3 regions of the Streptomyces sp. NBC_00887 genome follow, and region 2 is predicted to be linked to each of the others. Evidence: predicted binding sites of a transcription regulator. Region 2 holds the regulator's gene; each other region holds the start of a gene.
What was found. Region 2 encodes HrcA, which represses chaperone genes, less so after heat shock. Its sites were predicted from a motif close to TTNGCACTCNGNNNNNCNGAGTGCNAA; they were not measured.

Region 1: the regulator HrcA is predicted to act here: its motif matches at 6,928-6,954, upstream of groL (chaperonin GroEL).
Region 3: the regulator HrcA is predicted to act here: its motif matches at 6,779-6,805, upstream of groES (co-chaperone GroES).

The regions. Positions count from the first base shown of each region.
Region 1 covers NZ_CP108788.1:5,433,215-5,443,256, forward strand. Annotated here, with positions in the region: gene OG844_RS24800 (carbohydrate ABC transporter permease) at 1-782, shown strand, start outside; gene OG844_RS24805 (GH1 family beta-glucosidase) at 827-2,230, shown strand; gene OG844_RS24810 (glycosyl hydrolase family 28-related protein) at 2,298-4,316, opposite strand; gene OG844_RS24815 (DinB family protein) at 4,493-5,002, opposite strand; gene groL (chaperonin GroEL) at 5,143-6,765, opposite strand; gene OG844_RS24825 (cold-shock protein) at 7,075-7,281, opposite strand; gene OG844_RS24830 (MoaD/ThiS family protein) at 7,762-8,037, opposite strand; gene thrC (threonine synthase) at 8,065-9,360, opposite strand; SAM riboswitch class I at 9,378-9,505, opposite strand; gene OG844_RS24840 (glucosyl-3-phosphoglycerate synthase) at 9,659-10,042, shown strand, end outside.
Region 2 covers NZ_CP108788.1:7,338,474-7,348,515, forward strand. Annotated here, with positions in the region: gene OG844_RS33410 (AMP-dependent synthetase/ligase) at 1-146, shown strand, start outside; gene OG844_RS33415 (SpoIIE family protein phosphatase) at 369-2,258, shown strand; gene hemW (radical SAM family heme chaperone HemW) at 2,298-3,539, shown strand; gene OG844_RS33425 (hypothetical protein) at 3,555-6,467, opposite strand; gene OG844_RS33430 (DUF3097 domain-containing protein) at 6,616-7,434, opposite strand; gene OG844_RS33435 (MBL fold metallo-hydrolase) at 7,460-8,182, opposite strand; gene hrcA (heat-inducible transcriptional repressor HrcA) at 8,348-9,364, shown strand; gene dnaJ (molecular chaperone DnaJ) at 9,365-10,042, shown strand, end outside.
Region 3 covers NZ_CP108788.1:5,116,839-5,126,880, forward strand. Annotated here, with positions in the region: gene OG844_RS23155 (sigma-70 family RNA polymerase sigma factor) at 1-272, opposite strand, end outside; gene OG844_RS23160 (response regulator transcription factor) at 551-1,162, opposite strand; gene OG844_RS23165 (WhiB family transcriptional regulator) at 1,586-1,915, shown strand; gene OG844_RS23170 (LysR family transcriptional regulator) at 2,013-2,903, opposite strand; gene OG844_RS23175 (MOSC domain-containing protein) at 2,984-3,652, shown strand; gene OG844_RS23180 (SDR family NAD(P)-dependent oxidoreductase) at 3,707-4,492, shown strand; gene groL (chaperonin GroEL) at 4,595-6,217, opposite strand; gene groES (co-chaperone GroES) at 6,316-6,624, opposite strand; gene OG844_RS23195 (polysaccharide deacetylase family protein) at 7,001-7,939, opposite strand; gene OG844_RS23200 (THUMP-like domain-containing protein) at 8,030-9,295, shown strand; gene OG844_RS23205 (hypothetical protein) at 9,296-9,958, opposite strand.

The DNA of each region.
Region 1 (10,042 bases), 1.9 Mb from region 2:
TCGGCTTCGCGCTGCTGATCTCGGCGTTCCCCTTCTACTGGACGATCGTCGCGGCCAGCCGCTCCAACGCGGACCTCGCGAAGGTCCCGCCGAGCCTGCTGCCCGGCCCGAACCTCATCAAGAACTTCGACGCGGTGCTCGAGGAGGCCGCGATCGGCAAGGCGCTGCTGAACTCGTTCATCGTGTCCGGCTCCATCACGGTCGGCACCGTGCTCTGCTGCACCCTGGCCGGATTCGCCTTCGCCAAGCTGCGCTTCAAGGGCCGCGGCGCACTGCTCACCCTGACCATCGGCACGATGATGATCCCGCCGCAGCTCGGCGTCATCCCGCTGTTCATGCTGATCGCGGAACTCCAGTGGGTGAACCAGCTCCAGGCCGTGATCCTGCCCGGACTGGTGTCGGCCTTCGGGGTGTTCTTCATGCGCCAGTACCTGGTGCAGTCGCTGCCCGACGAACTGATCGAGGCGGCCCGCGTCGACGGCGCGTCGACCGCGCGCGTCTTCTGGTCGATCGTCATCCCGGTCGCCCGGCCCGGCATGGCGGTACTCGGCATGCTCACCTTCATGACCGCGTGGAACGACTTCTTCTGGCCGATCATCGCCCTGTCCTCGCAGGAGCCGACCGTGCAGGTCGCCCTGCGGCAGCTCGGCGGCGGCTACGTCCACGACCAGTCGGTGATCATGGCCGGCACCCTGCTCGGCACTCTCCCCGTGCTGCTGGTCTTCGGCCTGCTCGGGCGGCAGATCGTCGGCGGGATCATGCAGGGAGCCGTCAAGGGCTGAGCCCTCCCCCCACCACCCCACCTCACCTCTGGAGTGCCTGTCTCATGACCGCTGTCGATGCCCGCCCCACCACCGCGGCGGGGCTGCGGTTCCCCACCGGATTCCGCTGGGGGACGGCCACCGCCGCCTATCAGATCGAGGGAGCGGCCACCGAGGACGGCCGCACCGAGTCCATCTGGGACACCTTCAGCAGAACCCCCGGCAAGGTCCGCAACGGCGACACCGGTGACATCGCCGCCGACCACCTCCACCGGATGCCGGACGACGTGGCGCTGATGAAGGAACTCGGCGTCACCGACTACCGCTTCTCGGTGTCCTGGCCCCGGGTCCAGCCGACCGGCCGCGGCCCCGCCGTCGAGCGCGGACTCGACTTCTACCGGCGGCTCGTCGACGAACTGCTTGGCGCCGGCATCCGGCCCGTCGCGACGCTCTACCACTGGGACCTGCCGCAGGAACTGGAGGACGCGGGCGGCTGGCCGGAGCGCGACACGGCACACCGGTTCACCGAGTACGCCGCGCTCATGGCGCGCGCGCTCGGCGACCGGGTGGCCACCTGGACGACGCTCAACGAGCCCTGGTGCGCCGCGTTCCTCGGGTACGGGAACGGGGTCCACGCCCCCGGTCGTACGAGCGACCTCGCAGCCCTGCGCGCGGCCCACCACCTCAACCTGGCCCACGGCAGCGCGACCGGCGTCCTGCGGAACCTGCTGCCGTCCTCCGCCGAGGTGTCGCTGACCCTGAACCTGCACGCCCTGCGGCCGCTGACGGACACCCCGGCGGACCACGAGGCCGTGCGCCGGATCGACGCCGTCGCCAACCGGATCTTCCTGGACCCGGTCTTCCACGGGCGGCTGCCGCAGGACCTGGTGCAGGACACGGCGGCGGTCACCGACTGGTCCTTCGTCCACGACGGGGACCTGGAGGTCATCTCCGCACCCCTGGACTCCCTCGGCATCAACTACTACTCCCCCAGCGTCGTTTCCGCCGGTGCGTCGGAGTCCCCGTCCCCGTGGGCGGGCGCCGAGAAGCATGTGGCGTTCACCCCCGCGGACGGGCCCCGCACCGCGATGGACTGGCCGGTGGACGCGAACGGACTGCACGAACTCCTCACCCGGCTCGGCGGGGAACTGCCCGGCCTGCCGCTCATGATCACCGAGAACGGGGCCGCGTACGACGACTACGCCGACCCCTCGGGTCAGGTCCACGACCCGGAGCGGGTGGCGTACCTGGACGCGCATCTGTCGGCCGTGCACCGGGCGATCGAGGACGGCATCGACGTGCGCGGGTACTTCCTGTGGTCGCTCCTGGACAACTTCGAGTGGGCGTACGGCTACAGCAAGCGGTTCGGCATCGTCCACGTCGACTTCGCGAGCCAGCGCCGCACGGTGAAGGACAGCGCCCGCTGGTACGCGGACGTCATCGCACGCGGCGGTCTCGACCGCCCCTGACCACCGGCCCCACGCCTTGCGCCGCCGTCGGATCCGACGGCGGCGCGACGTCAGTGGCGCGAAGCGGTCACCAGGTGCCCGGCGCGGGCGGTGCCACGACCGGCGGGCGGTCGTCGCAGGTGATCGTGTTCGGCAGGAGCCACGGCGCGAGCCAGTCGCCCGTGGTGCCGCCGCCGTCGTTGCCACCGAGGTCGGTCAGGGTGAACTCGGAGCCGGCCGGGGTGAAGTTGAAGGACCCGCAGTTGTTGACGCCGACCGCGCCCACGTTGCGCGCGTCCACGTTCTCGAAGGTCGCCGAGCCCGCCGCGCGGGCGCTGACCACCGACGTACCCGTGCCGTCGACCCTGATGTCCTTGAAGTGGACGCCGCGGATCCTGTACGTGTCCTTCACCGGCCAGTCCGTGACCAGCATGATCGCGTTGTAGGTGCTGTCGAGGTAGTTGTTCCCCGTGACCCGGATGTCGGCGTCGATGTCCCGGTCCAGGGCGTAGAACCAGATGGCCCCGAGCCCGATGTTCCAGTTCAGTTCGTACGTACCGGCGCGGACCGTCGTGTTGTCGGTGAGATCCAGCCGGCCCTCGAACGCCTCCGCCCCGAAGCGTGCGCCGACGTGCAGGGCGCTGCCCTCGCGCACGGGGTCGGCGACGAGGTTGCCGGACACCGTGTTGTCCGTACCGCCGTAGATCGCGATGCCGTTGGCGAGGACCGGGCTCTGGACGGTGTTGCGGGTGAAGGTGTTGCCGGTGTTGGCGTTCTTCTCCGACCACATCGCGAGGCCGTCGTCGCCGGAGTTGCGTACGAAGGTGTGGGCGACCGTCGAACCCGTCACCCCGCCGTGGAAGTTGATGGCGTCGGCGATCTGGTCGACGATGACGTTGTCCGTGATCCTCAGGTTCGACATCGGGCCGTCGAACCACATGCCGACCTTGGTGTGGCGGATGTGCAGCCCGTCGATGGTGGAGTCGCTCATCGCACCGCCGATGCCGTTCACCTGGTCGGTGTCGATGCGCTCGCGCACGTCGCCCTCGATGGCGAAGCCGGACAGATGGACGTTGCGGCTGCCGCCCTCGGCCGCGTCCTTGCCGTAGAAGCCGACGCCCGTGTGGACGGAGCCGTCCGCGGCCGGGGTGTCGAGGGCGATCTCGCGTCCCTTGATCTTCGTGTACCAGTTGCCGGCCCCCTTGATCGTGACGTCGTCGACGATGATGTGGCGGTTGACCTGGTACGTGCCCGGCGGGATGTACACGGGGAGGTTCTTGCGCTTGGCGTGGGCGATGGCCCGGTCGATGGCTCCCGCGGAGTCCCGCCGCCCGGACGGATCGGCCCCGAAGGCCAGCACGTTCGCGGCCCGGAGCTCGATGTGCGGGAGGCCCACGAGCTCGGAGTCGAGTACGTCGATGACGGTCCACGCGGCACGGCTGCCGGCCGGGACCGTGAGCCGTACGGTGTCCCCCGCGCCGTACTTCCTGCCCAGCAGCAGGCGCTGCTCGTCGTAGAAGTGGTTCGGGCGGAACGGCTTGGTGATCGTCGGAGCGGGTGTCGTCCCGCTGGGGACACAGGCGCATTCGGTGATCCACCAGTCCGGATGGAGCAGCCCGGCATCGGGGTCGTTGGTGAACGGGTACTGGTTGTAGAGCCAGGCGTACTGCGAGGACAGCGTCATCGTGGAGCGCTTCTTGCCGTTCACGGCGACATCGAGCGGTGCGGTGATGCCGCCGCCGCCCGGCGCGTCCGGAATGCTGTAGCGCACGGTGATCGCGTCGGCGGCGCCCGGCAGCGTGAACTCAACGTGCTCGCCCGGGGTCAGCCTGACCGCCTTACGGCCGGAGGCCTCGGCGGGCAGCGTGTACGCGGTGCGGTCGGGGCCGATGACCGTTCCGTTCGTGGCGGCGTTCTCCGCCTCCTGCTCGGCGAAGGGGACCTCGGCGCCGCGGCCGGCGACCAGCGCCGGATCGAGGGCGGCACGCGTCACCGCGGGCGCGGGGGCCCGTTCTCCCTCCGCGCCCATGGCCGCGGGGGCGCCGCTCAGGGCGCCCAGTCCGACAACGGCGGCGGTCAACGCGGCGACCGTGATGTTCCGTGACATCGCAAGCCCGTTTCTCTCGGAAGGTGGGGCGACAGTAGGGCGCGCCACGGCACCACCACAAGAGCTCTGCCAGAACCTTTCTGACTGATGATGAGTACGTGCAAAGTCGCATCATGTTTTTGCGTTGACTGTTCGTGCGCAGAGCAGCCGGTCCGCGCTCGGCCCCCCGGTGGAGCTCAGGCCCCCACGGTGCCGTCGACGCCCTCCCTCAGGAGGTCCGCGTGCCCGTTGTGGCGGCCGTATTCCAGGAGCACGTGCACCATGACCATCCGCAGGGACACCTCCTTCTCCCAGCGCGGCTGGAGGCCCAGCACGTCCAGGGACCCGGCCTCCCTCTCGATCCGGCGCGAGTTCTCCACCTCGGCCTCCCAGGCGCCGAGGGCCTCCTTCCTGGTCGAGGCGCTCGCGTCGTACGCCGCCTGGAAGTCGATCCGGTCGGACCAGACCATGGGCGCCCTGTTGTCCTCGAACACACGGCGGAACCAGGCCCGTTCCACCTCGGCCATGTGCCGCACCAGTCCGAGCAGCGAGAGGGTGGACGGGGGCATCGACTGCCGCCGCAGCTCCTCGTCGCCCAGCCCCTCGCACTTCATGGCCAGGGTGGCTCGGTGGTAGTCGAGAAAGGCGCGCAGGGTCTCGCGCTCGTCGCCGGAACTCGGCGGCCCGGTACGGGGGTCGGTGGTCATCCTTGTGCGCTCCTCGTGGACGGCTGCAGGGGCCGTCAGTATCCGGTACCGGCCCGGGGACACGACGACGCCGGCCCCCGGGAGAAATCCCGGGGGCCGGCGTCGTACAGGTACTGCGTGGAGCTGCTGATCCCAGGGGATCAGAAGTCCATGTCACCGCCCGGCATGCCGCCCGGAGCAGCCGCAGAGGCCTTCTCCGGCTTGTCGGCGATGACGGCCTCGGTGGTGAGGAAGAGCGCGGCGATGGACGCGGCGTTCTGCAGGGCGGAGCGCGTGACCTTCGCCGGGTCGATGATGCCCTCGGCGATCATGTCGACGTACTCGCCGGTCGCGGCGTTGAGGCCGTGACCGATCGGCAGGTTGCGCACCTTCTCGACGATGACGCCACCCTCGAGACCACCGTTGACGGCGATCTGCTTGAGCGGGGCCTCCAGCGCGAGCTTGACGGCGTTGGCACCGGTGGCCTCGTCACCCGTCAGGTCGAGCTTCTCGAAGACGGCCGTGGCCTGCAGCAGCGCGACGCCACCACCGGCGACGATGCCCTCCTCGACGGCGGCCTTGGCGTTGCGCACCGCGTCCTCGATGCGGTGCTTGCGCTCCTTGAGCTCCACCTCGGTCGCGGCGCCGGCCTTGATGACGGCCACGCCGCCGGCCAGCTTCGCGAGGCGCTCCTGGAGCTTCTCGCGGTCGTAGTCCGAGTCGGAGTTCTCGATCTCGGCACGGATCTGCTTGACGCGGCCCTGGACCTGGTCGCTGTCACCCGCTCCGTCGACGATCGTGGTCTCGTCCTTGGTGATGACGACCTTGCGGGCCTTGCCGAGCAGGTCGACGCCGGCGCTCTCGAGCTTGAGACCGACCTCCTCGGAGATGACGGTGCCACCGGTGAGGATGGCGATGTCGCCGAGCATGGCCTTGCGGCGGTCACCGAAGCCCGGAGCCTTGACGGCGACGGACTTGAAGGTGCCACGGATCTTGTTGACGACCAGGGTCGACAGGGCCTCGCCCTCGACGTCCTCCGCGATGATCAGCAGCGGCTTACCCGACTGCATGACCTTCTCGAGCAGCGGAAGGAGGTCCTTCACGTTGCTGATCTTGGAGTTGACGATCAGGATGTACGGGTCGTCGAACGACGTCTCCATACGCTCCATGTCGGTCGCGAAGTACGCCGAGATGTAGCCCTTGTCGAAGCGCATACCCTCCGTGAGCTCGAGCTCCAGACCGAAGGTCTGGGACTCCTCGACGGTGATGACGCCTTCCTTGCCGACCTTGTCCATCGCCTCGGCGATCTTGGCGCCGATCTCGGTGTCGGCAGCGGAGATGGAGGCCGTCGAAGCGATCTGCTCCTTGGTCTCCACGTCCTTCGCCTGCTCCAGCAGAGCGGCGGAGACGGCCTCGACGGCCTTCTCGATGCCACGCTTGAGAGCCATCGGGTTGGCACCCGCGGCGACGTTGCGCAGGCCCTCGCGGACGAGCGCCTGGGCGAGAACGGTTGCGGTGGTCGTACCGTCGCCGGCGACGTCGTCCGTCTTCTTGGCGACCTCCTTGACCAGCTCCGCACCGATCTTCTCGTACGGGTCCTCGAGCTCGATCTCCTTGGCGATGGAAACACCATCGTTGGTGATCGTGGGCGCGCCCCACTTCTTCTCGAGGACGACGTTTCGGCCCTTGGGGCCGAGGGTGACCTTGACGGCGTCGGCGAGCTGGTTCATCCCGCGCTCGAGACCGCGCCGTGCCTCCTCGTCGAACGCGATGATCTTGGCCATGTGAAGTGGTCCTCCCGGACAGGGGTGGATTTCTCCGGACCGAGAGGCGCCCGCGACGGACGGCCAGCGTGCTCAGCGGTTCCTTGCCCCGTGAGCCTGCGGGCCTCACCGGCCCGGTCCAAGTTTCTGTCACTCTCACCTGGAGAGTGCTAACGCCAATGATTAGCACTCGACCCCTGCGAGTGCAAGCGTCCCCCTCCAGATGTGGACAACCGCCGGGGGGCGCGCGGTACGCACGCAGGGCCCGTACCCTCTTCCGGGTACGGGCCCTGCGTGTGTGAGTAGTGTCGTTGGCCGACCGCGCCGAGCTCAGCCGACGGCGAGCTTGACCATGTCCGCCTGCGGCCCCTTCTGGCCCTGCGAGATTTCGAATTCAACTCGCTGACCCTCTTCGAGGGTGCGGTACCCGTCCATCTGGATCGCGCTGTAGTGGACGAAAACATCCGCACCACCGTCGACCGCGATGAAGCCGTACCCCTTCTCCGCGTTGAACCACTTGACGGTGCCCTGAGCCATGCCTAACTCCCCTATTACTGGCCCTTGCACAGGACCGCACTTCGCGGGCCCTGGGTCAGAACTCACCCTCCGACAGGAGAGGGTGGCGTGCGCCGGAACGCGTCGACCGCGGCCGAATGTATCTGCCCAACTGCCCTCTGCAACAGGGCAATCGGACGAGAATTCTGGGCACAGGTGAACGCCCGGATAGGTCGAACTCATGAGATTCCAGGGCAAGTCGGGCCTGACAAAGGCCACTTATGGCGCAAGGGGTTCACGTACTTTGGCTGCTTCTCATCGCGACCGGGCGCATTCTCATATGCGGGCGGCACAGGCAGCGGAGGGGGCTTCCCCAACTGTACCGCGCTCAACCATGCAGAATTGCCCCCTCCGCTTCTCTTGCGGAGGGGGCAACGGTGTTCACGCTGTGAAGTCGTACAGGAGGCTCGGCCTCCGGCAACCGTGCTCGGCGGGTCGGCCCCCGGCACGGTGCTCGACGGGTCAGCCTCCGGCGACGGCCGGGATGATCGAGATACCGGCGCCGTCCGGGGTCGCCGTCTGCAGGCCGCCCTCGAAGCGCACGTCGTCGTCGTTGACGTACACGTTCACGAAGCGGCGCAGCTTGCCCTGGTCGTCCAGGACGCGGGCGGCGATGCCCGGGTGGTTCTTCTCCAGGGACTCGATGACCTCGGAGAGGATCGTGCCCTCGGCCGGGACCTCGGCCTGACCGCCCGTGTAGGTGCGGAGGATGGTGGGGATGCGGACCTTGACGCTCATGGGGTGCCTTCCTTCGGTCTCGGGTGGTCAGCTGGCGGCGAGGCCCGCGTCGCGGAACGCGTCCAGGCTCGGCCGGATCGTGGCCGACAGGCCGGTCGTCGGGGCGACGGCGTCCAGCGTCTTCAGGCCGTCACCGGTGTTCAGGATGACGGTGGTCAGCGTCGGGTCCAGCAGACCGGCGTCGATCAGCTTCTTCGTCACACCGACCGTCACACCGCCCGCGGTCTCCGCGAAGATGCCCTCGGTGCGGGCCAGCAGCTTGATCGCGTCGACGACCTGCTCGTCGTCGACGTCCTCGACGGCACCGCCGGTGCGCCGGGCGATGTCCAGGACGTACGGGCCGTCCGCCGGGTTGCCGATCGCGAGGGACTTGGCGATCGTGTTCGGCTTCTGCGGCCGTACGACGTCGTGTCCGGCCTTGAAGGCGGTGGAGACCGGGGAGCAGCCCTCGGCCTGGGCGCCGAAGATCTTGTACGGCCTGTCCTCGACCAGGCCGAGCTTGATCAGCTCCTGCAGGCCCTTGTCGATCTTCGTGAGCTGCGACCCGGACGCGATCGGGATGACGATCTGGTCGGGCAGCTGCCAGCCGAGCTGCTCGCAGATCTCGTACGCCAGGGTCTTGGAGCCCTCGCCGTAGTACGGGCGGAGGTTGACGTTGACGAAGCCCCAGCCCTCACCGAGCGGGTCGCCGATGAGCTCCGAGCAGAAGCGGTTGACGTCGTCGTAGTTGCCCTCGATGCCGACCAGTTCGCCGCCGTACACCGCGGCCATGACGACCTTGCCCTGCTCCAGGTCGTGCGGGATGAACACGCACGAGCGGAAGCCGGCACGGGCCGCCGCGGCGCCCACCGCACCGGCGAGGTTGCCGGTGGAGGAGCAGGACAGAGTGGTGAATCCGAAGGCGCGGGCGGCCTCGACGGCGATCGCGACGACACGGTCCTTGAAGGAGTGCGTCGGGTTGCCGGAGTCGTCCTTGACGTACAGACCGCCGGTGACGCCCAGCTCACGGGCGAGGTTGTCGGCCTTGACCAGCTTCGTGAAGCCGGGGTTGATGTTGGGCTTGCTCGCGACATCGGCCGGAACGGGCAGCAGCGGCGCATAGCGCCAGATGTTGTCGGGGCCTTCGGCAATGCGCTTCTTGAGCTCTTCCGGGGAGCCGCTCGGCAGGTCGTACGCCACTTCGAGCGGCCCGAAACAGGACGCACAGGCGAAAATGGGACCGAGCTCGAAACGCTCGCCGCATTCGCGGCAGGAAAGTGCTGCGGCGGAACCAAGGTCCACGGCAGAAGAATCGGTGTTCGCTGCAACTGTCTGAACAGACATGATGGCGGAGCCCTTTCTCCTCATCTTCCTTGCGGCGTATTTCGCCACAAGACGGAATTGGCACCTTCCCCACCGTGACCTCGCGGTCGGCAGGGGGGTTGCCGGGACTTCAACGGGCCGTTCCCTCAGTCCCTCTGGATGAGCGCTATGGCACCGGACCATCGATCCGGGCATTTATTCGCGGACCGACCCCGACATGCGAGGGCCATCCGCGTTGTTCAAGACTGTAACCGAAGCCCTGGACGATTGAGATAGTCGTCCGAACCGCGAGATGGATCACATACAGGGAGTATCGACCGTGCTGGAAGAGGTGGAACGCTGGCTGACCAGGCGTTCCTGGTCGGCCGACGACCGCCCGCTCGACCGCCTCACGGCCGCGCGCGCGAGGGATCCGCGCCGCGCCCGGGTGAGCGTCGTCCTGCCCGCCCTGAACGAGGAGGCGACGGTCGGAGCGATCGTCGAGGAGATCCGGCGCGAGCTGATGGAGAAGGTCCGGCTCGTCGACGAACTGGTGGTGATCGACTCCGGTTCCACCGACGCCACCGCCGAAGTGGCCCGCCGGGCGGGTGCCAGGGTGGTGCACCGGGACGCGATACTCCCCCGGATACCGGCCGTACCCGGCAAGGGCGAGGTGCTGTGGCGGTCACTGCTGGTGACCAGCGGTGAGATCGTCTGCTTCATC
Region 2 (10,042 bases):
CCATCAAGAAGTTCCGGCTGCTGCCCCGTGACCTCGACATCGAGCACGGCGAGCTGACCCCCAGCCTCAAGCTGAAGCGGCCGGTCGTCGAGCGCGAGTACAAGTACCTCATCGACGACATGTACGCGGGCTCCCGCGAGGCGTAACGGCCGGGGAGCGGCTCGGGGCGGGGCCGGTGGGCGCCGGCCCCCGGGCAGGCCCGGACGGGGCCGGCGGGTGCGGAAGCACCCGCCGGCCCCGTTCCGCTGTCCAGCCTGTTTCTGTTCGGCACAGCCCACTTCGGTCACTCGGTGCTTATGGACACGGTCGGTCTGTCACTCTGTCGTACACGTCAGCGGTGTAACGCGAGAACTGTCAGGAGCCGCACCGTGGGGCCCATTCCCTTGCAGCGGGACATTGTTCACCGTCCCGGTACCGTCGTCGCCGGTCAGGGCGGTGACCCCCGCATGGTTGCCCGTACCAGCCTGCCCGGAATCCCGCTGGCCCCCTCGGCGGCCCGCAGGTTCGTCCGTGCCGCCCTCGCCGACTGGACCGGGCTCGGGCTGCCCGCCGCCGGAGGATTCAGCGACCGGGTCACCGACGACGCCGTGACCGTGGCCAACGAGCTCGTCACCAACGCGGTCGTGCACGCCGGTACGGCGGTCGAGCTGCTCTTCAGGCTGGAGGACGCGGCCGGGGCCGAGCCGGCCGGCCTGGTGCTGGAGATCACCGACCACCATCCCGCCCGCTCGGTGCGCGACGGCGAGACGGAACGGCCCGATCCGTCCGAGTACGGCAGGGGACTGCAGCTGGTCGCCACCCTCGCCGAATCCTGGGGCATCACCTACCGCACCGGCATCAAGACCGTGTGGGCGCGGCTGACCGCGGACGACTGGGACGCGCTGCCCGAGCACTCGCCGCCCGACGAGGCCGCCCGCCGTCGCGGGCTGCGCGCCGGAGAGATCCTCACCCCCGCGCCCCGGTGGACCGAACGCGACGACGCGGGCTGGGCCGGACGCGGCGCGCTCTCCTTCCTCGCCGAAGCCTCCGACCTGCTCGCGGGCCAGCTCGACGAGGACCTCGTGGCATCGACAGCGGGGCAGCTGCTCGTGCCCAGGCTCGCCGACTGGTGTGCGATCTGGCTGGAGAGCGAGGGTGGCGGGCACGCGGCCGTCCCGCGGCTCGCCGGGGTCTGGCACAGCGACGAGGGCGGGACCGAGCTGCTGCGCCACATGCTGGAGAAGGAGCCCCTGCGGTTATCCGGCAGCGTCGGCACCGGCCCCGTGCCCATCCCGTGGCCCGGCGACCCGGCGGGGGAGGGCGGGGCCGCGCTCGCCCACCGCATCACCGCGGGCGGCCGCACGCTCGGCGCCGTACTCGTGGGCCGGAAGGGCGTCGCGCAGGTACCCGACGAGGTCGCCGGGCTCATCGCGGACTTCGTACGCCGTGTCGGCCTCGCCGTGGGCGCCGCCCGCGCCTACACCCGGCAGGCCAACATCAGCCGCATCCTGCAGCGCGGCCTGCTCCCCAGCAAGGTCGCGGAGATACCCGGTGTCTCCAGCGCACTGGTCTACGAGCCCAGTGACGACGGCGTGGTCGGCGGCGACTTCTACGACCTGTTCCCCTGCCCCGGCGGGCGCTGGTGCTTCGTACTCGGGGACGTGCAGGGCAGCGGCCCCGAGGCCGCCGTCGTCACGGGTCTCGCCCGGCCCTGGCTGCGGCTGCTGTCCAGAGAGGGCTTCCGCGTCGGCGAGGTCCTCGACCGGCTCAACCGGCTCCTCCTCGACGACGCCATGGAGGCGGCCGAGGCGGCCGCCCTGATGGTCGCGGCGGCGGGTGGGCAGCAGATCCAGGGCGGCACCCAGTCCCGCTTCCTCTCCCTGCTGTACGGCGACATCGTGCCCCTCCCGGACGGTGGCGTGCGCTGCACCGTGGCCAGTGCCGGACATCCCCTCCCGCTGCTGCTCCGCCCGGACGGATCCGTCACCACGGCCGCCGAGTCGCAGGTCCTGCTCGGGGTCGTCGAGGACGTGGCGTACGAGAGCCAGGGATTCGACCTGGAACCGGGTGACAGCCTCCTCTGCGTCACCGACGGGGTGACCGAGAGGCGTTCCGGGCGGCTGATGTTCGACGACGGCGACGGGCTCGCCCACGCCCTGGCCGGCTGTGCCGGACTGCCGGCCGACAGGATCGCCGACCGGATAAAGCACGCAGTCCACGCCTTCGCCGAGCGTCCGCCGGACGACGACCTGGCCCTGCTCGTCCTCCAGGTCGGCTGAGGAGCAGCGTGGACGGGGAACGTCCGGCGGCGAGCGACAATGGACGGTATGCCTTCCGTACTGCCCGATGGTGAGCCCGTGCCCGACGACGGAGCGCTGCCCCGTCATGCCCTGGAAGGCGCCGCCGACCGGCCGCTCGGCTTCTACCTGCATGTGCCCTACTGCGCCACCCGCTGCGGCTACTGCGACTTCAACACCTACACCGTGACCGAGCTGCGCGGCTCCGGAGGGGCACTGGCCTCCCGGGACAACTACGCGGCGCACCTGATCGAGGAGGTGCGCCAGGCCCGCAAGGTGCTCGGCGACGACCCCCGCCCGGTCCGTACGGTCTTCGTCGGCGGCGGCACGCCCACCCTGCTGCCCGCCGCGGACCTCGTGCGGATGCTCGGGGCGATCCGCGAGGAGTTCGGGCTCGCGGACGACGCCGAGATCACCACGGAGGCCAATCCGGAGTCCGTCGATCCGGCGTACCTGGCGGCGCTCCGGGAAGGCGGCTTCAACCGCGTCTCCTTCGGGATGCAGAGCGCCCGGCAGCACGTCCTGAAGATCCTGGACCGCACCCACACGCCCGGCAGGCCCGAGGCCTGTGTCGCCGAGGCGCGCGAGGCCGGCTTCGAGCACGTCAACCTCGACCTCATCTACGGCACCCCGGGGGAGTCCGACGACGACTGGCGGGCGTCCCTGGACGCGGCGATCGGCGCGGGCCCCGACCATGTGTCGGCCTACGCGCTCATCGTCGAGGAGGGCACCCAGCTGGCCCGCCGCATCAAGCGCGGCGAGATCCCGATGACCGACGACGACGCCCACGCCGACCGCTACCTGATCGCCGACGAGGCGATGGCGGCCGCGGGCTTCTCCTGGTACGAGGTGTCGAACTGGTCCAGGACGCCCGAGGGCCGCTGCCTGCACAACGAGCTGTACTGGCGCGGCGCCGACTGGTGGGGCGCCGGACCCGGAGCGCACAGCCACGTCGGCGGGGTGCGCTGGTGGAACGTCAAGCACCCCGGGGCGTACGCGCAGGCCCTGGCCGAGGGCCGCTCGCCCGGTGCCGGGCGTGAGGTCCTGGCCGACGAGGACCGGCGGGTCGAACGCATCCTGCTCGAGTTGAGGCTCGTCGAGGGATGCCCGCTGTCCCTGCTGGCGCCCGCCGGGCTCGCCGCGGCCGGCCGGGCCGTCGCGGACGGGCTGCTGGAGCCCGCCCCGTACCGGGAGGGCCGGGCGGTCCTCACACTGCGGGGGCGCCTGCTGGCGGACGCCGTGGTGCGGGACCTGGTGGACTGAGCTCCCGCGCCCCGGTCACCTCACCCGGCAGTCCTTGCGGGTGAGGACCATCGGGTCACCGGCTGCACGGCCGCACACGACGCGGATCTCGGCATCCGGCCCCGGACGCGTGACCTTCATGATGTTCAGGCCGTGCACCTTCTGAGCGGCGTAGGGAATCGTCCCGCGGAAGGTGACGGTCCCGGTCGGCATGTCGTGGAGTGCGACCGAGTAGAGCGTCGCCCACGTCTCCGCCGCGCTCCGCGGGTGGTCGCTGCGGGCCGCGGCGGCGTAGAGGGCCGCCGTCGCCTGGTAGGAGATGACGGTCTGGCCGCTGGCGAACAGCTTGTCCTCGTACGGCGGGCGCCCCTTCGGCAGCGGTTCCAGCCGCTTCCCTTCGGGGAGCAGCGATTCCAGGGACCTGCGGGAGTCTTCGTAGAACGTCCGGCCACCGCCCCGGCTCATGGGCGCCGGCGAGCCGTAGTAGAGCGTGACCCTCTCCGCGAGCTTCGTCGCGTCGTCGAAGCGCGCCTTGGTCAGATCGTCCCCGGTGAAGACCGTGATGGCCTTCTCCGAGCAGCCGCTGGTCTGCCCGAGTCCGGACATCAGGGTGTTGACGTCCTCGACCCGGCCGGCGAAGTACAGGGCGTCCGGGACCCGCTCCCCGCCGCAGATGCGTTGCAGGGGGCCGTCGAGGTTCGCCGAGCCGCCGTCCTTGGAGAGGGAGTACTGGGTGCCGTCGTCGTCGCTGTCCGGCGGGAGCGTGAAGCCGGACGCCTCCAGCATCTCCTTGCCCACCCTGCGCTGCTCGGTCGTGTACCGGTCCTTGTCCTCGTTGCCCACCCTTCGGGACAGGACGACCGCCCGCGGATCCCGCAGCCCGGCCGCCAGCTGGCCGGCGAGCAGGCCGAGCGCGTCCGCCTGCTCCTCGTCGGTCGCGGCGAGGCCGAAGTAGTTCGGGTACTCGCGGGCCAGATCACTGTCGGAGTTGGTGGTGTTCACCACGGGCAGACCGGCGCGCTGCAGCAACCCGGTGGCCGCCGCGCTCTCGGTGGTGTTGCGGCCCAGGCCGACCACTCCGACGACGGAGCGGTCCCGCCGGGCGACCTCGACGATCTTCCGTGCGGCCGTCGTCTGCCGCAGCATGTCCTGGCCGCCGTTGGCCGTCAGGACCCGGAGCTTGACGGAACGGTCCGCCGTCTCGTTGACGAACCGCTGGTGGAGAAAGACACCGGTCAGCTCCTCCAGCCCTTTGCGGGTGTCCTCCTTGTTCCTGTCGGTGCCGGTGAGAGGGCCCGCGTAGACGATGGTGACATGCGGTTCGCCGGGCTTTATGTCGGCGTTCTGGTCCCGTATCGCCCGCTCGATCCGCTCGAAGGTGACGCCCTCGCCCACACCGCTCAGCTCCAGGCCGTTGCCGTCGGCGAACAGCACCTCGGGAGCCGTCGCCACCCCGACGCACTCCTTGGTGCCCTCGGGACCCGGCAGTCTGACCGTGTCCGTGTTGCGGCCGACGAGAGGGCCGTAGCAGTACGTCTCCTTCCAGTGCTCGCTCCACAGGAAGGCCCCCAGCAGCGCGCCGACCAGGACGAGGGCGACGGATGTCCGCGACATCACCCACCACGCCCAGGTCCGGCGCACGCGCTCGGTGACGAGCTGGGCGTGGGCGTGCTCGTGGGTCAGCTGGCCGGTGGACAGGGGCAGCCGCAGCACCCAGGCCAGCCTCACGGCCTCCGCGGGGGCCTGGCCCACGCTCAGGTCGTCCACCCAGCTCTCGTACCGCGCACGGGCCCCCGACCTGGCGGCGCCGCTGTTCGCGGCGGGCTCCGGGGGCAGCGGCGGGGTGTGCCGCATGATCTGCGCGGCCGGCAGGGAGGCCAGGAGCAGCAGAGGGTCCACCTCGCTGCGCCGGGAGCGGACGTTGTTGATCGCGTTGATCAGCAGGACGCCGCCGTTGTCATGGGTGGCCGTCGGCAGGAACACGACGGGCGGGACGGTGCGCTTGCCGCGCCGCCAGTCCGGGGCGTGGGGCCGGTAGTTGTCCAGCAGGTCCTCCAGCAGCGCCTGGACCCGCAGCTCCAGATGGAACTGGCGCGCGTGCTCGACGCCCGCCCCCGCGTCTGCCACCCGCTCGGCGACGGCGGCCGCCCTGGCCCGGATCACCCGCCACGAACGGCTCGGCGAGAACCACGACCAGCCGTCGGACGGATACGCGGTGCTGGACGCGGCGAGCGAGGAGGTGGTCGCCAGCCACCGGCTGGCCCGGCGCAGCCACAGCAGCGGCGGCGCCGCCGTGGTCACCAGCCGCACGACCGCGAGGCCGAGCAGGGCGGCGGCGGCGACCAGGGCGGTCAGCAGCCAGCCGATCTCGCCGAGCAGCACACTCAGTACGGCGATGAAGACGGCGCCGAGGAAGGTCTCCGGCCGGATCGACGCGCGCAGCGAGTCCCACCAGTTGTTCCGCCCCGACCGGCTCGCCCGCCAGCGCAGGCTGCCCAGCTGCTCCAGGATCCGTTCGTCGCGGTCGTCGCGGGCGGGAACACGGTCGGGCTGCCGTTCGAGGACCGTCGCGGTGGCCTGCTCGATGGCGTCGAGGAGACGTGAGCGGGGAAAGGCGAAGGGCTTGTACTGCGAGGTGCCCCGGGTCTCCCAGGGCCGCTCGGTCAGTGCGCGCACCATGGACAGCGCCGATTCGTACGGGGTGGCGCCGTGGTTGTCCAGCAGCCTCACGGGGACGCGCCGCAGCTGGTTCGCCCGGTGGACCTGCCGGACGATCTGCTCGACCCTGCTGTCGATGTCGGGTCCGGCGCCGGCGTCCTCTGCCTGCGCGACCACGAGGGGCATCACCGGGCGGTTGACCCGGTACTGGTCGATCAGCTGCTGCATCAGGTGGAAGACAGCGGAGGCCGCCTCGTTCTCCGCACTGTCCCGCCACACCTCGCGCGCCATCCGCCCCCGGCCTTCCCCGTTTTGCCTGCTGGGCCCGGCCGGCAGCTCCGGACCGTCGGGCCCCTCACCTCTCAATAACCGATGGTGCGTGTGTGGCGCAGGCATTCATGGGGATCGGTACCGGATCCTCTTCAACGGTCCCGGGACATCAGGCAGGAAGGGTGACGAAGTCGATCAATTCCTCGACGCGGCCCAGGAGCTGTGGTTCCAGGTCCTTGTAGGAGCGCACCTTGGAAAGAATGTGCTGCCAGGCCGCGCCCGTGTTCTCCGGCCACCCCAGCGAACGGCAGACGCCCGTCTTCCAGTCCTGGCCCCGCGGCACGACCGGCCACCCCGGGATCCCCACGGACGACGGCTTCACCGCCTCCCAGACGTCGATGTACGGGTGCCCCACGATCAGCACGTCCCCGTCGGTGACCTCCGCGGCGATACGGGACTCCTTCGAGCCCGGCACCAGATGGTCGACCAGGACGCCGAGCCGCGCACCGGGGCCCGGACCGAACTCGCGCACGATCGCCGGGAGGTCGTCGATGCCCTCCAGGTACTCCACGACCACGCCCTCGATGCGCAGGTCGTCCCCCCAGACCCGCTCGACCAGCTCGGCGTCGTGCCGGCCCTCCACATAGATCCGGCCGACCCGCGCCACCCGCGCCCGCGCCCCGGGGACCGCGACCGAGCCGGAAGCCGTACGGGCCTGCCCGGCCGGCCCCGCGGCCGCCGGTCGTACGAGGGTGACCACCCGGCCCTCCAGCAGGAAGCCGCGTGGCCCCATCGGGAACACCCGGTGCTTGCCGAAGCGGTCCTCCAGAGTGACCGTCGGCCCCTGGGCCGTCCTCTCGCACCGGATCACCGCACCGCAGAAACCGGTGGCAACCTCCTCCACGACCAGATCGGGCTCGGCGGGCACCTCGGGGACGGGAGCGGACCGCTTCCACGGCGGGGTCAGGTCCGGCTGGTAGCTGCGCATGGCACGACGATAGATCGCCGGCCCCTCAGGACACGCCGAACCGAGCAGCCAGCCGATCGCGCTGCGCCCGTACGAACGCGGCGTCCACGACGGCCCCGTGCCCCGGTACGTACAGCGCCTCCTCGCCGCCCAGGGCGAGCAGCCGGTCCAGCGCGGCGGGCCAGCGGGCCGGGACCGCGTCCGGACCCGCCTGCGGTTCGCCGGACTCCTCGACCAGGTCGCCGCAGAGCACCACCACGGGAGAGCCCGGCACCAGCACCGCGAGGTCGTGACCGCTGTGGCCGGGCCCCACGTTGGCCAGCAGCACCTGGAGGCCACCGCCCAGGTCGAGCGTCCACTCACCGCTCACCTCGTGCCGGGGGGCCACCAGGACGTCCGTCGCCACGGTGGCGTCGTGCTCGTGCATTCCGTGGCGCACCGCGTCCGCGCGGAGCTCCTCCGCGCAGCGCCCCAGCATTTCCCTCGTGCCGACCGCCCCGTAGACCTCCGCCCCGGCGAAGGCAGCGGTGCCGAGCACATGGTCGAAGTGCGGGTGGCTCAGTGCGATATGCGTCACCCTCCGGCCGAGCAGCCCCTCGGCCCGGGTCCGCAGTTCGGCGCCCTCCCGGAGCGTCGAGCCGGTGTCGTAGAGCAGCGCGCCCCCGGTCCCGGCCACCAGTGCGGCCGTCGCGTCCCAGACGGGAAGGCGCCGGCGCCCCGCGACGTTGCCCAACCGCTCCCAGCCGTACTCTTCCCAAGAGGCGTCCATGCGGCGACGCTATCGGCAACGACCTGCGCAGTCCCGCGACGGCGTGGCCGGTCGCCCTTGCCCTCCGCCCACTCCGCCCCCGTACACTGACCGGGGGGATTGCTGGCACTCGAATGCACAGAGTGCCAGGCAGGCACCGGAGAACCACAGCTGGAGGTGTGCGCGATGCTCAGCGAACGCAGACTCGAAGTGCTGCGCGCCATCGTCCAGGACTATGTCGGCACCGAGGAGCCCGTCGGCTCCAAGGCGCTCACGGAGCGGCACAAGCTCGGGGTCTCCCCGGCAACCGTCCGCAACGACATGGCGGTGCTGGAGGACGAGGGCTTCATCGCCCAGCCGCACACGAGTGCGGGGCGTATCCCGACGGACAAGGGATACCGGCTCTTCGTCGACAAGCTCGCGGGCGTCAAGCCCCTGTCGTCGCCGGAGCGCCGGGCCATTCAGAACTTCCTCGCCGGGGCGGTCGACCTCGACGACGTCGTGGGCCGTACGGTGCGGCTGCTCGCGCAGCTGACCCGACAGGTCGCCGTCGTGCAGTACCCCTCGCTGACCCGCTCGACGGTGCGGCACGTCGAACTGCTGTCGCTCGCCCCCGCCCGGTTGATGCTCGTACTGATCACGGACACCGGCCGGGTCGAACAGCGTATGATCGACTGTCCTGCTCCATTCGGTGAGACCTCTCTCGCCGATCTGCGGGCCCGGCTCAACAGCCGGGTCGTCGGACGCCGCTTCGCGGACGTCCCGCAACTGGTGCAGGATCTGCCGGAGTCCTTCGAGAACGAGGACAGGGGGACCGTTTCGACGGTGCTCTCCGTACTTCTCGAGACTCTGGTCGAAGAGACGGAGGAGCGGCTGATGATCGGCGGCACCTCCAACCTCACCCGCTTCGGGCACGACTTCCCCGTGATGATCCGGCCGGTGCTGGAGGCATTGGAGGAACAGGTCGTGCTGCTGAAGCTGCTCGGTGAGGCCAAGGACTCAGGCATGACCGTACGTATCGGGCACGAGAACGCCCACGAGGGCCTCAACTCCACGTCCGTCGTCGCGGTCGGCTACGGTTCGGGCGACGAGGCAGTCGCCAAACTCGGCGTGGTCGGACCGACCCGCATGGACTACCCCGGAACGATGGGAGCGGTACGCGCAGTGGCACGTTACGTCGGACAGATCCTGGCGGAGTCGTAAGTGGCCACGGACTACTACGCCGTACTCGGCGTGCGCCGCGACGCATCTCAGGACGAGATCAAGAAGGCATTCCGCAGGCTCGCCCGCGAGCTGCACCCGGATGTCAACCCGGATCCGAAGACCCAGGAGCGGTTCAAGGAGATCAACGCCGCTTACGAGGTGCTGTCGGACCCGCAGAAGAAGCAGGTCTACGACCTCGGCGGCGACCCGCTGTCCGCCTCCGGAGGCGGTGGCGCGGGCGGATTCGGACAGGGTGGCTTCGGCAACTTCTCCGACATCATGGACGCGTTCTTCGGCACGGCGTCGCAGCGCGGACCCCGTTCGCGCACCCGGCGCGGCCAGGACGCGATGATCCGGCTGGAGATCGACCTCTCCGAGGCGGCCTTCGGCACGACCAAGGACATTCAGGTCGACACGGCGGTCGTCTGTACGACCTGCAGTGGTGAGGGCGCCGCACCCGGCACCTCCGCCCAGACCTGTGACATGTGCCGCGGCCGTGGCGAGGTCTCCCAGGTCACCCGGTCCTTCCTCGGCCAGGTCATGACCTCGCGACCCTGCCCCCAGTGCCAGGGCTTCGGCACGGTCGTGCCGACGCCGTGTCCCGAGTGCGCCGGTGACGGCCGCATCCGCTCGCGGCGCACCCTCACCGTGAAGATCCCGGCAGGTGTCGACAACGGC
Region 3 (10,042 bases), 2.2 Mb from region 2:
ACCTTGTGGCCCGCGATGGCGAAAACGAAGGCCTCGAAGGGTCTGCCGGTGTCCTTGTACCGCGGCAGCGCCATCAGCACCGCGACACACACCTCCTGCGCCAGGTCCTCCACGAAGTGGCGAGCATCACCGGGAAGCCGGTTCAGCCGGGACCTGCAGTACCGCAGGGCAAGGGGGTGGACATGAGCCAGCAGATCGTGAGTGGCCTGTGCGTCGCCGTCGACGGCACGGTGCACCAGAGCACCGATCGCCGTCGTCTCGTCGTCACGCATCGGACCATGGTGCCCTGACGCCGTCCGATCCGCGGCATCGCGTCCTGAGTTGTGCACCGAAGCGTTATGAGCGGGTGCGCCGGATGTCATGTCCTGCGCCCTCCCCTTCCGCTCGACCGAATCGTTCCCGAGGAACTCCACATCTCAAGGATGCGTCATCGGCCGGGAAGCGTCACGCACCGCTGGTGGGGAGGGCCCGGCCGCAGGTCCGCCGCCACCGTCGTCCCGTCCGCGGATGGGCGGACGGGATCGTCACGGCTACCGGCCGCACCGCGGCATCAGCGGACCAGACCCCAGCGGAAGCCGAGCGCCACGGCGTGGGCACGGTCCGAGGCGCCGAGCTTCTTGAACAGCCGCCTGGCGTGGGTCTTCACGGTGTCCTCCGAGAGGAACAGCTCACGCCCGATCTCCGCGTTGGAGCGGCCGTGGCTCATGCCTTCGAGCACCTGGATCTCGCGCGCGGTGAGCGTGGGTGCCGCACCCATCTCGGCGGACCGCAGCCGGCGCGGGGCGAGCCGCCACGTCGGATCGGCGAGTGCCTGGGTCACGGTCGCCCGCAGTTCGGCGCGCGAGGCGTCCTTGTGCAGATAGCCGCGGGCCCCGGCGGCGACCGCGAGAGCCACCCCGTCCAGGTCCTCGGCGACGGTCAGCATGATGATCCTGGCCCCGGGGTCCGCCGAGAGCAGCCGCCGGACCGTCTCCACACCCCCCAGACCGGGCATGCGTACGTCCATCAGAATCAAATCCGAACGGTCGGCTCCCCAGCGGCGGAGGACTTCCTCGCCGTTGGCCGCCGTCGTCACGCGCTCGACGCCGGGCACGGTCGCAACCGCGCGGCGGAGCGCTTCTCGGGCAAGCGGGGAGTCGTCGCAGACGAGGACGGATGTCATGACCGTCCTCCGCAGCTGATGCGCGTCACCTTGAGCCTCCAGGCTGATACAAGTCGTCACCTGTGCGGTTGACCCCCTCGGACATCTGCCCGAGCTCGTTGTCCGTCAACCGCCTCCGCCTTCTCAACGATGGTCACTCGAAAGAGTTACGGGTCGAAGCAACCGGATCGGCACTCTAAGTGAGGGGCCGCACACGGAGGAGAACTGCGCGGGATCATTCACCCGTCAACCGGCCCCTCACCCTTGAGCATGCCCCATTTAGCGGGTTTTCTTCCCTTTTGCTGCTGTCTGTGGCTAGATTCGCAATCAGTCATATTTACATCTACTAACACCGTAGATGTACGGTCGGGACTCCGGTCACCGACGGTCAATGACGGTCGAGGATGCCGTTTCCGACTCAGCAAGGTTTCGAGGGGACACGCAATGGCAGATTTCTCCCGCCTTCCCGGACCCAACGCAGATCTGTGGGACTGGCAGTTGCTGGCCGCCTGCCGTGGGGTCGACAGCTCTCTGTTCTTCCACCCGGAAGGAGAACGCGGGGCGGCACGGAGCGCTCGCGAGACCTCGGCGAAGGAGGTCTGCATGCGCTGCCCGGTACGCGCCGAGTGCGCGGCACACGCCCTGGCGGTACGGGAGCCCTACGGCGTATGGGGCGGCCTGACCGAGGACGAGCGCGAGGAGCTCATGGGCCGCGCCCGCAACCGTCTGATCTCGGCCCACTCGGCCGCCACCCAGGGCCCCGGACACACCTGACACCCACGACGTACCGGTCGACGCAGAAACGTTTCTTCACCTCTGGCGCACCCTCCGCCCGGACGCGGCGCACCGGGTGCGGCGGGCGTCGGCCCGCTCAGCGCGCGGCCGCCAGGGACAGCTGATCCAGGGTGGCCGCCACCGCCGGGACCCGGGCCAGGTCAGGCAGGGTCAGCGCGACGATCTCCCGCTCCACGGCGGGCTCCACCGTGACGGTGCGGGCCCCCTTGGGGCGTACCGACTCGATCGCCAGCTCCGGCAGGACGGCAACGCCGAGCCCCGCCCCGACCAGGCCGATCACCGCCGGGTAGTCGTCCGTCGCGAAATCGATCCGGGGGGTGAATCCGGACGCCTCGCAGACCTCCACCAGCTGACGCCGGCAGCGCGGGCAGCCCGCGATCCACGGCTCGTCGGCCAGCTCGCCGATGCCCACGGAGTCCGCCCCCGCCAGCCGGTGACCCTCGGGCACCAGGCCGATCAGCCGGTCCGCGAGCAGCGGGCGCACCACCAGGTCGTCCCACTCGCCGCCGGGCGCCCCGTAGCGGAACGCCAGAGCGATGTCGCAGTCCCCGTCGCGGAGCATCTCCACCGACCTCGGCGGCTCGGCCTCGACGAGCGAGACGCGGGTGCCGGGGTGCGCGGCACGCAGGGCCGCCAGGGCGCCCGGCACGAGGGTGGAGCTCCCGCTCGGGAACGAGACGAGCCGTACCCGGCCGGCCCGCAGGCCTGCGATCGCGGCCACCTCCTCCTCCGCCGCGGTCAGGCCCGCGAGGATGCCGGACGCGTGGCGCACCAAGGCCTCACCGGCCTGGGTGAGCCTCATCTCGCGCCCGGTGCGGATCAGCAGCGGGGTACCCGCCGAGGACTCCAGGGCCTTCATCTGCTGGCTGACGGCGGGCTGGGTGCAGCCCAGGTCGCGCGCGGCGGCGGAGAACGAACCGGTGGTGGCCACGGCGCGCAGGACACGGAGATGACGGGCTTCGATCACCCCTCAACCATAAGCGAGTCTTGAGGGATCAGCCGATTTATCATGAACATCTTTGAGGGTCGAGTGGTTAGCGTGTTCGCATGAAGCTGCTGACTGTGAATCTGGGACGCCCCGAGGCGTCCGAGCACACCCAGGGCCCCGACGGGCTCACGGGAATCGACAAGCGCCCGACCGGCGGCCCCGTACGGGTCTGCGACCCGGGCCCCAGGGGCACGGGCGGCAGTGGTCTGGCCGGTGACAGTGTCTGCGACCTGCGGTTCCACGGCGGCTCCGACCAGGCGGTGTACGCCTTCGCCCGCGAGGAGCTGGACACCTGGGAGAAGGAGCTGGGCCGCACCCTGCCCAACGGCACGTTCGGCGAGAACCTGACGACCCTCGGCCTGCCGGTGAGCACCGCCAGGATCGGGGAGCGCTGGCGGGTCGGCGGCGAGCTCCTCCTGGAGGTGACCTCGGGCCGCATTCCGTGCCGTACGTTCGCGGGTCACTTGGGCGAGAAGGGCTGGATCGCCCGGTTCACGCGCGCGGCGGCCACCGGCGCGTATCTGCGCGTGATCGAACCGGGGACGATACGTGCCGGGGACCCCGTCGCGATCGTGCACCGCCCGGACCACGAGGTCACCGCAGCACTGGAGTTCCGGGCGGTCACGACCGAACGGGGGCTGCTGCCGCAGCTGTTGGCCGCCGGGGACGCACTGCACCCGGAGGCGCTGCGCCAGGCGCGGGAGTACGTGGCGAAGCACGGGTCGTGACCATCCCCCGGGCGGATGAACGGCCCGTGGTCACCGGGCACTAACGTGCCGCGTATGACGACTGCACTGATTACGGGCGCGACGGCGGGGATCGGGGCCGCCTTCGCACGGCGGCTCGCGGGTGACGGGCACAATCTGGTGCTGGTGGCGCGTGACACCGAACGGCTGCGGGTCCAGGCCACGGAGCTGCACGACCGGCACGGCATCGAGGCGGAGGTCCTGAGGGCCGACCTGTCCACCGACTCGGGGATCGAGGCGGTCGAGGCGCGCCTGGGGGACCGCCAGAACTCCGTGGACCTGCTGGTCAACAACGCCGGGTTCGGCAACAAGGGCCGCTATCTGGACGTTCCCATGGCGGCCGAGCTGACCATGCTGAAGGTGCACTGCGAGGCCGTGCTGCGGCTGACCTCGGCAGCGGCAGCCGGGATGCAGGAGCGCGGACGCGGCGGGGTGGTCAACGTGGCCTCCGTGGCCGCCTTCCTGCCCCGGGGTACGTACGGGGCGTCGAAGGCATGGGTCGTGCAGTTCACCCAGGGCGCGGCCAAGGACCTCGCGGGGTCGGGGGTACGCCTGATGGCCCTGTGTCCCGGCTTCGTACGGACGGAGTTCCACGAGCGGGCCGGCATGGGGACGGGCAACATCCCGGACTGGATGTGGCTCGACGCGGACAAGCTGGTCTCGACGGCCCTGGCCGATCTGGCCCGGGGCAAGTCGGTGTCGATTCCCGACCCACGGTACAAGGCGCTGATGGGCCTGGTGAAGGTGGCACCGCGGGGTCTGCTGGGCGGGGTGACGTCCCGCGCGGGTCGCACGTACGGCCCCAAGTACGGATCCGAGTAGCGGGCGGGCCGGGCGGTGCCCCCGGCCGGGCGAGCGCGAAAAGACCGAGGCCCGGTGCCCCCGCGACGGGGGTACCGGGCCTCGGTGGTGTACCGGGTCGTACTAGTGGGAGTGTCCGTGCCCGTGACCGGCGTCGGACTCGTCCTCGGCCGGCTTCTCGACGACCAGGGTCTCGGTCGTGAGCAGCAGCGACGCGATGGACGCGGCGTTCTCCAGGGCGGAGCGGGTGACCTTGACCGGGTCGATGACGCCGGCCTTCACCAGGTCGCCGTACTCGCCGGTCGCGGCGTTGAAGCCCTGGCCCTTGTCGAGCTCGGCGACCTTCGCGGTGATGACGTAGCCCTCGAGGCCCGCGTTCTCCGCGATCCAGCGCAGCGGCTCGACGGCGGCGCGGCGCACGACCGCGACACCCGTGGCCTCGTCGCCGGTCTTGCCGAGGTTGCCCTCGAGGACCTTGACGGCGTGGACCAGAGCGGAGCCACCACCGGAGACGATGCCCTCCTCGACCGCGGCGCGGGTCGCGGAGATGGCGTCCTCCAGACGGTGCTTCTTCTCCTTGAGCTCCACCTCGGTGGCAGCACCGACACGGATCACGCACACGCCGCCGGCCAGCTTCGCGAGGCGCTCCTGGAGCTTCTCGCGGTCCCAGTCGGAGTCCGTGGACTCGATCTCGGCCTTGATCTGGTTGACGCGGCCCTTGACGTCGGCGGACTCGCCGCCGCCGTCGACGATGGTCGTGTCGTCCTTGGAGACGGTGACGCGGCGGGCGGTACCCAGCACGTCCAGACCGGCCTGGTCGAGCTTGAGGCCGACCTCCTCGGCGATGACGGTCGCACCCGTGAGGGTGGCGATGTCGCCGAGCATGGCCTTGCGGCGGTCACCGAAGCCCGGGGCCTTCACCGCGACGGCGTTGAAGGTGCCACGGATCTTGTTGACGACGAGGGTGGAGAGCGCCTCGCCCTCGACGTCCTCGGCGATGATCAGCAGCGGCTTGGAACCACCCGACTGGATGACCTTCTCCAGCAGCGGGAGCAGGTCCTGGATGGAGCCGATCTTGCCCTGGTGGATCAGGATGTACGGGTCGTCGAGGACGGCCTCCATACGCTCCTGGTCGGTCACCATGTACGGGGACAGGTAGCCCTTGTCGAAGGCCATGCCCTCGGTGAACTCGAGGTCCAGACCGAAGGTGTTGGACTCCTCGACGGTGATGACACCGTCCTTGCCGACCTTGTCCATCGCGTCCGCGATGAGCTCGCCGACCTGTGCGTCCTGCGCGGAGAGCGCGGCGACGGCGGCGATGTCGGACTTGTCGTCGATCGGACGGGCGGTCGCGAGGAGCTCCTCGGACACGGCCTTGACCGCGGCGTCGATGCCCTTCTTCAGGGCTGCCGGGGACGCGCCCGCGGCGACGTTGCGCAGACCCTCGCGGACGAGTGCCTGGGCCAGCACGGTGGCGGTGGTGGTGCCGTCACCGGCCACGTCGTTGGTCTTGGTCGCCACCTCCTTCACCAGCTGGGCACCGAGGTTCTCGTACGGGTCGTCGAGCTCGACCTCGCGTGCGATGGTGACACCGTCGTTGGTGATGGTGGGAGCGCCGAACTTCTTGTCGATGACGACGTTGCGGCCCTTGGGGCCGATCGTCACCTTGACCGTGTCGGCAAGCTTGTTGACGCCGCGCTCAAGGGCGCGACGGGCGTCCTCGTCGAACTTCAGAATCTTCGCCATGGGCTGTACTTCCCTCTCGAACGAACTGCGCCCCTCGCCGCCCGGCTAGGTATTTCGCAGGGGGCCAGGGGCGCAGAACACAAGCAAACGTGGGTGAATTACTTCTCGATGATCGCGAGCACGTCGCGAGCCGAGAGGACGAGGTACTCCTCGCCGTTGTACTTCACCTCGGTGCCGCCGTACTTGCTGTACAGAACGACATCGCCGGTCTTGACGTCGAGCGGAAGGCGCTCGCCGTTCTCGAAGCGGCCCGGGCCCACGGCCAGGACGACGCCCTCCTGGGGCTTCTCCTTGGCGGTGTCCGGAATGACCAGGCCAGAAGCCGTGGTCTGCTCGGCGTCGAGCGGCTGGACCACAATGCGGTCCTCGAGCGGCTTGATCGCAACCTTGGAGCTGGTGGTCGACACGATCCGGTCTCCCCCTTCGGAGATCTCACGGGGTTTAACAGTCTGTGGGTGGCGACCAGGTCGATCCGTCGTCGCGGGTGCCGGACCTGCCCTGTCGCGCAGTGGTGCTGGCACTCTCCAGTGGGGAGTGCCAGACCTGAGACTATGACCGCGATTAGCACTCGGTCAAGCGGAGTGCCAATTCACCACCCGCGCGTGGCGGGGTGACCGGACCTCCGGGCCGCACGGGGCCCGGTGCCGAACGGGATTCCGCACCGTCGCCGTACGGACAACGCGGGGGCGTGCCGCGGCGTTCCGCACCTCCAGGACGGCTTACGCGGAGAGCGGCGGCGACGCCCACGCACCGCTCCAGGGGCACGCGCGGGACCGGAACCTCTCAGACGTAGTCCTCCAGCCTGGCCACGGCGTACCCCTTGTCAGTGATCGTCTTCATGACCTGGCGGACCATGTCCGCCATGGATCCCTTCCAGTCCGCGCGCCCGCGGAAGTGGGTGAGGATGATGTCGCCGGGGTGCAGGTCCCGGTCCCACTCCCGCCATTCCATGTGGTCGGGGAAGGCCTCCGCGTTCCACAGGGGCACGGCCTCGACTCCGCAGGACTTCGCGATGCGCAGGGTGTCGCGGTTGTAGTTGCCGTACGGCGGCCGGAAGAGGGTGGGCCGCTTCCCGAAGTACTTCTCGATCTTGTCCTGTTCGCCGCAGATCTCCCGCCGCTGATCGGCCTTCGAGAGCCCCGGCAGATAGCGGTGGTTCAGCGTGTGGTTGCTGAGGGTGACGCCGCGGGCCTGCATCTCCTTGAAGTAGCCGTAGTTGTCGCTCGCCAGGTAGTCGCTGAGGAAGGCGCTGTACGGGATCTTCAGCTCCGTCATCATGCGCAGCAGTTCGGGGTCCTTCTCCGCACCGTCGTCCATCGTCAGGAAGACGATCCGCTCCTTGGTCGGAACGGTGGTGAAGACCGGCGGCAGTCCTTCCCCGCCCTCGACCTCGAAACCCTTTCGGGTGGTGATGCGTGGCTTCACGGCGGGCGGCGCCGGGGCGGCCAGGGGGACCTTGGCCAGCCCCCACTTCTTCGCGGCGGCCGCGCGGGCGGCCCGCTCCCGCTTCAGCCGCTCGGCATAGGTGTCGACCGCGGGGGCCGGCCCCGCCTGGGCGCCCGCGCCCGGCTGCCCCGCGGCCGGTTTCCCCCGCGCGCCCCCGCCGCCGGACTCCGCCGCACACCCGGAGGCGACGGCTGCGGCCAGCAGGGCGATCAGAACGGCACAGACCGTTCTATGGTGCTTTGTAGTCTGCTTTTCGTTTTGTCGTACTAGCTGCATGGCGCCGCATCCTGCCAGCCGGTCACCGGCCTCCTCCCGCGACACCTCCACCGGAACCGCCGCGTCCCCCGGCTGGCTCACAATGGACTCGTGAACGCCGCCCACTCCCCCGACGATCCCGCCGATCCCGCAGGCCCCGCCGGTCCCGCAGAGTCCGCCGGTCCCGCAGATCCGCTCGTGGCCTTCGCCGCTCTGCGCAGCCCCGAGGGCACGGCGCTCCTGGACGAACTGCGCGACTACGACCCCGCCCGGGAGCTGGCCACGGCCACCCGGCTGCGCCGCTCCCACCCGGCCGGCCTGGTGTCGGCCGCGCTGGGCCAGGCGCGGCTGCGGCAGCGGGCTGCGGCGAAGTTCGGTGCCGAGGACGCGTACCGGATGTTCTTCACCCCGAACGGAGTGGAACAGGCGACCCGGACCTCGGTCGCCACCTACCGCGCCGCACGGTTCGCCGGCCTCGGCGGCGTGCGGAGCGTGGCCGACCTGTGCTGCGGGATCGGCGGGGACGCGATCGCCCTCGCACGGGCGGGGATCTCGGTCCTGGCCGTGGACCGCGACCCGCTGACCGCCGAGGTCGCCCGCGCCAATGCCGAGGCGCTCGGCCTCGACGGCCTCATCGAGGTGCGGTGCACCGACGTCACGGAGATCGACACCTCCCCGTACGACGCGGTCTTCGTCGACCCGGCCAGGCGTGGCGGGCGCGGCAGGATCTTCGACCCCGAGGCGTACTCGCCGCCGCTCTCCTGGGCGACCGCGGCCGCGCTGAAGGCCCCCCGCGCGGCGCTGAAGATCGCCCCCGGTGTCCCGCACGAGGCGATCGGACCGCAGGCGGAAGCCGAGTGGATCTCGGACGGCGGTGATGTGAAGGAGGCCGTGCTGTGGTTCGGCGAGGGCTTCACCCCGGGTGCCTTCCGGGCCACCCTGCTGCCCTCCCGCGCCACCCTGGTGGCCGCAGCCCCGCTCCCCGCACCGCCCGTCGGCCCCGTCGGACGCTTTCTGTACGAGCCCGACGGCGCCGTCATCCGCGCCCATCTGGTCGCCGACATCGTGGAACGGTGCGGTGGCAGGCTGGTCGACGAGACGATCGCGTACGTCACGAGCGATCAGCCGTACGACTCCGACTGCACGGCCGCGTACGAGATCACCGATGAGCTGCCCTTCAACATGAAGAAGCTGAAAGCCCTGCTGCGGGAGCGGAAGGTCGGCGTCCTGACCGTCAAGAAGCGCGGATCGGCGGTCGAACCCGAGGAACTGCGGCGGAAGATGAAGCTCCAGGGGCCGCATGCGGCCACCGTGTTCCTCACCCGGGTGGCCGGCGCCCCGACGATGCTGATCGGGCACCCCGTGAAGCAGCCCTGATCAGTGGCGGGCGCCGCCGTCCACCCGGACCGGCGGCTCGGCCGGCGCCCCCATCAGCACCCCCACCACCCAACGGCGGTGGGCGAACGCCTTGACGACGCCGATCAGTCCGGTCAGCCAGGCGACGAGCCCGAGCCCCATCAGGAACGCCACCATGCCGTACGTCTCCTGGCCGGCCCTGGCCGTGGCCGGGACGATCACGCAGGTGTACAGGCCCACCGCACACAGCAGGTACGACGTCAGCATCCAGAGCAGTCCGGCCACGGGCCGGCGCAGCGGTACGTCGCCCACCGGGTCCCGGTCGAGCCCGCCCCATTGCGCCAGCAGCCGGCGCACCCGACGGTCCCTGCGCACACCGAGAGCGACGAAGACGGCCGGGGGAACCAGCAGGCCGCCACCGACGATGACGCAGACGAGGCCCATGAACGTGCTGATGACGTCGGAGGACTCCTCGAAGGTGAGCATCGCTGTGCCGACGAACGACCAGCCGAGCGCGGCAAGTCCCGCCCACAGCCACAGCATTCCCAGCCGGCCCGGCCCGATGTGCATCCTGACGAGCTCGCCGAGGACCAGCGCCCTGTCCCGCAGCAGGGCGTCCCGGTCGGGCCAGGAACGCATCTCCACGGGCGGCGGTGGAGGCGGCAGCGGGGAACGGGGTGGCATGGACAAGACACTACCCAGAGGGTGAACGGACCCGTGACCCGCTCCGACTCCCGCAGTGGGAAACGGAATCGCGACGGCCGACGC